Linked DNA regions of Eleftheria terrae. The protein of the gene in region 1 binds, or shares a complex with, the protein of each later gene. Links are inferred from orthologs where the notes say so. Each region holds a gene or a part of one and is shown in the gene's direction. Other genes may lie near its edges. The genes, in order: uvrA and mfd.

Evidence for each region.
Region 2: the proteins of uvrA (region 1) and mfd are in contact, whole or in part, in a crystal structure (PDB 4DFC), measured with the Escherichia coli proteins. The link is inferred for Eleftheria terrae from one-to-one orthologs.

What each region holds. Positions count from the first base shown.
Region 1 is NZ_CP106951.1:3,323,408-3,327,222, forward strand. What follows is about bases 190-3,700. They hold uvrA (excinuclease ABC subunit UvrA), read left to right. Parts: upstream 190-491; coding sequence 492-3,500; downstream 3,501-3,700. Other genes in these bases: N7L95_RS14690 (DUF3466 family protein), read left to right, coding at 190-382. In the rest of the region: more of N7L95_RS14690, read left to right, coding at 1-189. UniProt on the Escherichia coli protein: The UvrABC repair system catalyzes the recognition and processing of DNA lesions. UvrA is an ATPase and a DNA-binding protein. A damage recognition complex composed of 2 UvrA and 2 UvrB subunits scans DNA for abnormalities.
Region 2 is NZ_CP106951.1:297,606-301,947, reverse strand. What follows is about bases 303-4,340. They hold mfd (transcription-repair coupling factor), read left to right. Parts: upstream 303-696; coding sequence 697-4,140; downstream 4,141-4,340. Other genes in these bases: serB (phosphoserine phosphatase SerB), read left to right, coding at 4,188-4,340; ispD (2-C-methyl-D-erythritol 4-phosphate cytidylyltransferase), read right to left, coding at 303-590. Outside these bases: more of ispD, read right to left, coding at 1-302; more of serB, read left to right, coding at 4,341-4,342. UniProt on the Escherichia coli protein: Couples transcription and DNA repair by recognizing RNA polymerase (RNAP) stalled at DNA lesions. Mediates ATP-dependent release of RNAP and its truncated transcript from the DNA, and recruitment of nucleotide excision repair machinery to the damaged site.

The sequences.
Region 1 (3,815 bases):
CGCATGGATCGACGGCAAGATGACCTTCCTCGACAGCATCGACGGCAGCGATGCCGACAGCGGCAGCCAGGCGACCGACGTCAACAACCAAGGCTGGATCGTCGGGCACGACGGCGGCCGGGCCGTGCTGTGGCTCGATGGCAAGGCCCTGGCCGTCAACTCGCTGCTCGACCCGAGCGCCGCCGGGTGGCGCTTCTCGCAGGCGATCGACATCAACGACAAGGGTCAGATCCTGGTGCAAGGCATCGACGCCGGGGGCCAGGCCACGTTCGCACTGCTGACGCCGGTGCCCGAGCCGGCGTCGGTGCTGCTGAGCGCCGGCGGCCTGCTGGCGATGGCCGGCTGGCGCCGCCGCCGCGCCCCGGCGCTCGCGACGGCCTGAGTCCAGGCAGGGCCCGGCGCCGCGCGGGACAGCGCCGGGCCACCGCCCCTGACAGCAGCCGACAGGGTCGCCCACTATGATGGTGGGTTTTCCGTTCACGGCCAGAGTCATGCCCGAGCGTCCTTCCAAGCGCAAACCCGCCTCGCCCTCCGCTGCCGAGCCCGCTTCGACGGCCGCCGCCACGGCCAGCCGCCCCCCCGGCAGTCCGGCCGCGGCCACGGCCGCCCCACCGGAGCCGGCCCGCCCGGCGGCCCGGGCGCCGGAAGGCCCGCTGATCCGGGTGCGGGGCGCACGCACCCACAACCTCAAGAACATCGACCTCGACCTGCCGCGCCACCAGCTGGTGGTGATCACCGGCCTGTCCGGCTCCGGCAAGTCCTCGCTGGCCTTCGACACGCTGTATGCCGAGGGCCAGCGCCGCTATGTCGAGAGCCTGTCGGCCTATGCGCGGCAGTTCCTGCAGCTGATGGACAAGCCGGACGTCGACGTGATCGAGGGCCTGTCGCCGGCCATCTCCATCGAGCAGAAGGCGACCAGCCACAACCCGCGCTCCACCGTCGGCACCGTCACCGAGATCCACGACTACCTGCGGCTGCTGTACGCGCGCGCCGGCACGCCGTTCTGCCCGGAACACCAGCTGCCCCTGGAAGCGCAGAGCGTGAGCCAGATGGTGGACGCCGCCGTGGCGCTGCCCGAGGACACCAAGCTGATGGTGCTGGCGCCGGTGATGCGCGACCGCAAGGGCGAGCATGCCGAGCTGTTCCAGGACATGCAGGCGCAGGGCTATGTGCGCTTCCGCATCGACGGCACCATCTACGAAGCCACCGAGGTGCCCAAGCTCAAGAAGACCGAGAAGCACGACATCGACATCGTGGTCGACCGCCTGAAGGTGCGCGCCGACGTGAAGCAGCGGCTGGCCGAAAGCTTCGAGGCCGCCCTGCGCATTGCCGACGGGCGCGCCCTGGCACTGGAGATGGACAGCGGCCGCGAGCACCTGTTCTCCAGCAAGTTCGCCTGCCCGGTGTGCAGCTACTCGCTGGCCGAGCTGGAGCCGCGGCTGTTTTCCTTCAACTCGCCGGTGGGCGCCTGCCCGTCCTGCGACGGCCTGGGCGAGGTGACGGTGTTCGACCCGGAGCGGGTGGTGGCCTTCCCGTCGCTGAGCCTGGCCAGCGGCGCCATCAAGGGCTGGGACCGCCGCAACGGCTACACCTTCTCGATGCTGGAAAGCGTGGCGCGGCACTACGGCTTCGACATCGACCTGCCCTGGGAGGAACTGCCACCCCAGGCCCAGCAGGTGCTGCTGCGCGGCTCCGGCGAGGAAGAGATCGAGTTCGTCTACCAGGCCGAGGGCACCGGCGGGCGCAAGCGCACGGTGAAGCGCTCGCACCCGTTCGAAGGCGTGATCCCCAACTTCGAGCGCCGCATGCGCGAGACCGACTCGGTGGCCGTGCGCGAGGAGCTGGTGCGCTACCAGAACGCCAAGCCCTGCCCCGACTGCCACGGCACCCGGCTGCGCCGCGAGGCGCGCAACGTCAAGCTGGTGGATGCCGGCAGCGGTGCGGCCCGCCCGATCTACGAGATCTCGCATGCCACCCTGCGCGAGGCGCTGCAGACCTTCGAGCAGCTGACCCTCAAGGGCGCCAAGGCCGAGATCGCCGACAAGGTGGTGCGCGAGATCCGCGCGCGGCTGAGCTTCCTGAACAACGTCGGCCTGGACTACCTCAGCCTCGACCGCAGTGCCGACACGCTCTCTGGCGGCGAAGCGCAGCGCATCCGGCTGGCCTCGCAGATCGGCTCGGGCCTGACCGGCGTGATGTACGTGCTCGACGAGCCCAGCATCGGCCTGCACCAGCGCGACAACGATCGCCTGATCGGCACGCTGCGCCACCTGCGCGACCTGGGCAACTCGGTGCTGGTCGTGGAGCACGACGAAGACATGATCCGTGCGGCCGACCATGTGGTGGACATGGGCCCCGGCGCCGGTGTACACGGCGGGCGCGTGCTGGTGCAGGGCACGCCCGACGAGGTGGCGGCCTGCGAGGACTCGCTGACCGGCCAGTACCTGGCCCGGCGGCTGCGCATCGGCGTGCCCAAGAAGCGGCATGCGCCGGACGAGGGCGACGCGGCCCGCCGCCTGCGCATCGTCAATGCCCGCGGCAACAACCTCAAGGGCGTCACGGTGGACATCCCCGTCGGGCTGCTCACCTGCGTGACCGGCGTCTCCGGCTCCGGCAAGTCCACCCTGGTCAACGACACCCTCTATACGGCGATGGCCCGCAAGCTCTACCAGAGCCATGCCGAGCCGGCGCCGCATGACGACATCGAAGGCCTGGACGCCTTCGACAAGATCATCAACGTCGACCAGTCGCCCATCGGCCGCACGCCGCGCTCCAACCCGGCCACCTACACCGGGCTGTTCACGCCGATCCGCGAGCTGTTCGCCGAGGTGCCCACCGCCCGCGAGCGCGGCTATGGCGCCGGGCGCTTCAGCTTCAACGTGGCCGGCGGGCGCTGTGAAGCTTGCCAGGGTGATGGCGTGCTGAAGGTCGAGATGCACTTCCTGCCCGACGTCTACGTGCCCTGCGACGTCTGCCACGGCAAGCGCTACAACCGCGAGACGCTGGAGGTGCTCTACAAGGGCCGCAACATCAGCGAGGTGCTCGACATGACGGTGGAGGAAGGCCGCGACTTCTTCAGCGCCGTGCCGACCATCGCGCGCAAGCTGCAGACGCTGCTGGACGTCGGCCTGGGCTACATCAGCCTGGGGCAGAGCGCCACCACGCTGTCCGGCGGCGAGGCGCAGCGGGTCAAGCTCGCGCTGGAGCTGAGCAAGCGCGACACCGGCCGCACGCTCTACATCCTCGACGAGCCCACCACCGGCCTGCACTTCGCCGACATCCAGCTGCTGCTGCAGGTGCTCCACCAGCTGCGCGACCACGGCAACACCATCGTCGTGATCGAGCACAACCTGGACGTCATCAAGACGGCCGACTGGGTCATCGACATGGGCCCCGAAGGCGGCGCCGGCGGCGGCACGGTGGTGGCCCTCGGCACGCCGGAAGCGATCGCCGCCCACCCTGACAGCTACACCGGCCGCTACCTCAAGCCGCTGTTGTGACGAAAGCGGCCGGCCGGTCCCGCCGGCCGCTTTACCGCATCGCCAGCGGCTTCGGCGAAGGAAGTGTCTCGCTTTGAAACACCTGCCGCGAGGTGCCCACAGGCCTTTAAACTGCCGCCGCGTCCTCGCTCCCCTCACCCCCTCCCTCACCTATGCGAGGACGCCTTTATGGCTCGCCGGCGGCTTCAGTGGTGCTGGCGAGCCTTCTCTTTTCCAGCCGCTCGATGAAGCGCCTCGGCCCCCTCCCCTGCCTGCACTCCACCGGTCTCGCCGACGGCTCGGCCGTGTCGTCGCGCTGCCCCGGACCCGCCGCCA
Region 2 (4,342 bases), 3.0 Mb from region 1 along the record:
GCTTCGATGGCGCTCGCTTCGTCGGTCACGGCCAGGCCGGCCTGCACCAGCGCCGGGCGCAACAGCCCCAGGCGGAACATCTGCGGCGTCTGGGCCTGCCACTTGGCGGTGCGCTCCAGCGTGGCCGCCACCCGGCCGCCGGCTTCCTGCTTCAGCGTGTCAGCCACCGGCAGGGCCAGCAGCCCGCCGACTTCATCGTCCTGGCAGGCGTCGATCAGTGCATCGACCCACTCGGGCCGCAGCAGGCAGCGGGCCGCGTCATGCACCAGCACCCAGTCGTGCGGCTGGGCGCCGCGGGCCAGCAAGGCCGCCAGGCCATTGGCCACCGATTCCGCGCGCGAGGCGCCGCCGACCCGTTCGACCCAGCCACCGAAGCCCGGCACGGCCTGCTCGAAGCGGTCGTCACCGGGCGACAGCACCACCATCACGCCCGACAGACGCTGCACCTGCTGCAAGGCCGCCAGCGTGTGGGCCACCAGGCTGCGGCCGCCGAGCGGCGCATACTGCTTGGGGCCGGCCGCGCCGGCACGCTCGCCGACACCGGCACAGGGCACGAGGGCAAATAGGCGCGGCGGCTCGCAGGAATACATGGTGGGCACAGGTCGGCAAGGAGGCCGGATTCTATAATCCGCAGGCTCTTTCGCCCCGGGGCGGCCTCGCCCGGGGCGATTCGCTTTTGTTGTCGCGACAGGACGCATGCACATCCCCACCATCGCCCCCGGCAAGCGCTACACCGTCTCCCGCCCGCCCGGCTCGGCCGACGCGCTGTTGCTCGCCAGCTTCGCCCGCCAGCAGGCGGCAGCCAGGACCCTGGTGGCGATCGTCACCGCGGAGCCGGCCGACGCGCAGCGCCTGCATGACGAGCTGGGCTTCTTCGCGCCGGAGTTGCGCTGCGCGGTCTTTCCCGACTGGGAGACACTGCCCTACGACACCTTCTCGCCCCACCAGGACCTGATCTCCGAGCGGCTGGCCACGCTGTGGCGCATGCGCCAGGGCGAGGTGGACGTGGTGCTGCTGCCGGCATCGACCGCGCTGGTGCGGCTGGCACCGCCGTCCTTCATGGCGGGCTACACCTTCCACTTCAGGCAGAAGGCCCGGCTTGACGAAGCTTCATTGAAGTCGCAGCTCACGCTCGCCGGCTACCAGCATGTGAGCCAGGTGGTCTCGCCCGGCGAGTACGCCGTGCGCGGCGGCCTGATCGACCTGTTCCCGATGGGCTCGAACGTGCCCTACCGGGTCGACCTGTTCGGCGACGAGGTGGATTCCATCCGCACCTTCGACCCGGACAGCCAGCGCAGCCTCTACCCGGTGCCCGAGGTGCGGCTGCTGCCGGGGCGCGAGTTCCCGATGGACGAGGACGCCCGCGCGCGCTTTCGCGCCCGCTGGCGCGAGCGCATCGAGGGCGACCCGAGCAAGGCCCGCGTCTACAAGGACATCGGCAACGGCATCGCGACGGCCGGCATCGAGTACTACCTGCCGCTGTTCTTCGAGCAGACGGCCACCATCTTCGACTACCTCGGCGCGCAGGCCGCTCTGGCGCTGCACGGCGAGATCGACGAAGCGCTCAAGCGCTTCTGGAACGACACCCGCGAACGCCACCGCTTCCTTCAGCACGACCCGGAGCGGCCGCTGCTGCCGCCTGAAGATCTCTTCCTGAGGCCGGAGGACTTCTTCGGCCTGTGCAACGCGCATGCGCAGCTGGCCGTGCGCGGCCAGGAGCCGGTCGACTGGGCTCGCCCGCTGCCAGACCTGGGTGCCGAGCGCGGCGCCCAGGAGCCGCTGCGCAAGCTGCAGGTGCATGTGGGCACCACGCCGCACCGGGTGCTGCTGGTGGCCGAGTCGGCCGGCCGGCGCGAGAGCCTGCTGGAGCTGCTGCGCGACAACCGCATCGAGCCGCCCAGCGTCGAATCGCTGGCCGCCTTCGAGGCCGGCGATGCGCGCTTTGCAATTGCTGTGGCGCCGCTGGCCGCCGGTTTCCACTGGCTGCGCGAGGGCCAGGCGGCCGGCCTGCAGTTCATCACCGAGACCGAGCTGTTTGCCACCGGCCCGAGCACGCGGCGTCGCCGCAAGCAGGAGCAGGTCAGCAATGTCGATGCGCTGATCAAGGACCTGTCGGAGCTGAAGGTGGGCGACCCGGTGGTGCATGTCAACCACGGCATCGGCCGCTACCAGGGCCTGATCAACCTCGACCTGGGCGACGGGCCGACCGAGTTCCTGCACCTCGAGTACGCCGACAAGGCAACGCTGTACGTGCCGGTGGCCCAGCTGCACCTGATCAGCCGCTACACCGGCGTGAGCGCCGAGGAGGCGCCGCTGCACCGGCTCGGCTCCAGCCAGTGGGACAAGGCCAAGCGCAAGGCCGCCGAGCAGGTGCGCGATACCGCGGCCGAGCTGCTCAACCTGTATGCCCGGCGCGCCGCACGCGAGGGCTTCGCCTTCCGTTTCTCGCCGCACGACTACGAGGCCTTCGCCGCCAGCTTCGGCTTCGAGGAGACGCCCGACCAGGCTGCAGCCATCCATGCCGTCATCCAGGACCTGATCTCGCCCCGCCCGATGGACCGGCTGGTGTGCGGCGACGTCGGCTTCGGCAAGACCGAAGTGGCGCTGCGGGCGGCCTTTGTCGCCGTCACCGGCGGCAAGCAGGTGGCGTTGCTGGCCCCCACCACGCTGCTGGCCGAGCAGCATTTCCAGACCATCTCCGACCGTTTTGCCAACTGGCCGGTCAAGGTGGCGGAGCTGTCGCGCTTTCGCTCCGGCAAGGAGATCAACCAGGCGCTCAAGGGCCTGGCCGACGGCACGGTGGACATTGTCGTCGGCACCCACAAGCTGCTGTCGCAGGACGTCAAGTTCGCCCGGCTGGGTCTGCTCATCATCGACGAGGAGCACCGCTTTGGCGTGCGCCACAAGGAAGCCATCAAGTCGATGCGCTCCGAAGTCGACGTGCTGACCCTCACCGCCACGCCCATCCCACGCACGCTGGGCATGGCGCTGGAAGGCCTGCGCGACCTCAGCGTGATCGCCACCGCGCCGCAGCGGCGACTGGCCATCAAGACCTTCGTGCGCAACGAGAGCAGCGGCACCATCCGCGAGGCGGTGCTGCGCGAGCTCAAGCGCGGCGGCCAGGTCTACTTCCTGCACAACGAGGTCGAGACCATCGAGAACCGGCGCGAGAAGCTGCAGGAGCTGCTGCCCGAGGCCCGCATCGTGGTGGCCCATGGCCAGATGCCCGAGCGCGAGCTGGAGCGCGTGATGCGCGACTTCGTCGGCCAGCGCTACAACGTGCTGCTGTGCTCGACCATCATCGAGACCGGCATCGACGTGCCGACCGCCAACACCATCGTGATCTCGCGCGCCGACAAGTTCGGCCTGGCCCAGCTGCACCAGCTGCGCGGGCGCGTCGGGCGCTCGCACCACCAGGCCTATGCCTACCTGTTGGTGCCCGATGTCGAGGGCCTGACCAAGCAAGCGGCCCAGCGGCTGGAAGCCATCCAGAGCATGGAGGAGCTGGGCTCGGGCTTCTACCTGGCGATGCACGACCTGGAGATCCGCGGCACTGGCGAGGTGCTGGGCGAGAACCAGAGCGGCAACATGCAGGAGGTGGGCTTCCAGCTCTACAACGACATGCTGAGCGAGGCGGTGCGCTCGCTCAAGGCCGGGCGCGAGCCCGACCTGTTGTCGCCGCTGTCGGTCACCACCGAGATCAACCTGCATGCGCCGGCCCTGCTGCCCGACAGCTACTGCGGCGACGTGCACGTGCGGCTCAACCTCTACAAGCGCCTGGCCTCGGCCGAGAAGAACGACCAGATCGACGCACTGCTGGAGGAGGTCACCGACCGCTTCGGCAAGCTGCCGCCGCAAGGCCAGACCCTGTTCGACGTGCACCGGCTGCGCGTGCTGGCCAAGCCCTATGGCGTGCTGAAGATCGACGCGGCCCCCACGGCGATGAACATCACCTTCCGGCCCAACCCGCCGATCGACCCGATGCGCATCATCGAGCTGGTGCAGAAGAACCGCAACGTCAAGCTCACCGGCAACGAGAAGCTGCGCATCGAGCGGGCCTACCCGGAGCCGAAGGACCGGGCCCAGTACATCCGCGACGTGCTGCGCGCGCTCGGCACGCCGGTGGCGCCCGCGCACTGAAGAACGCTCTCCATTCCTTCTCTTTCCACCGTCCCTGCCCGCACCCCATGCCCACCGAGATCGCCCCCGGACTGACCCTGCAGATCGACACGCCCACGCTGCGGCTGAGCGACTTCAAGCTGATCGCCTTCGACATGGACTCGACGCTGATCGACATCGAGTGCATCGACGAGATCGCCGACATCGCCGACAAGAAGGCCGA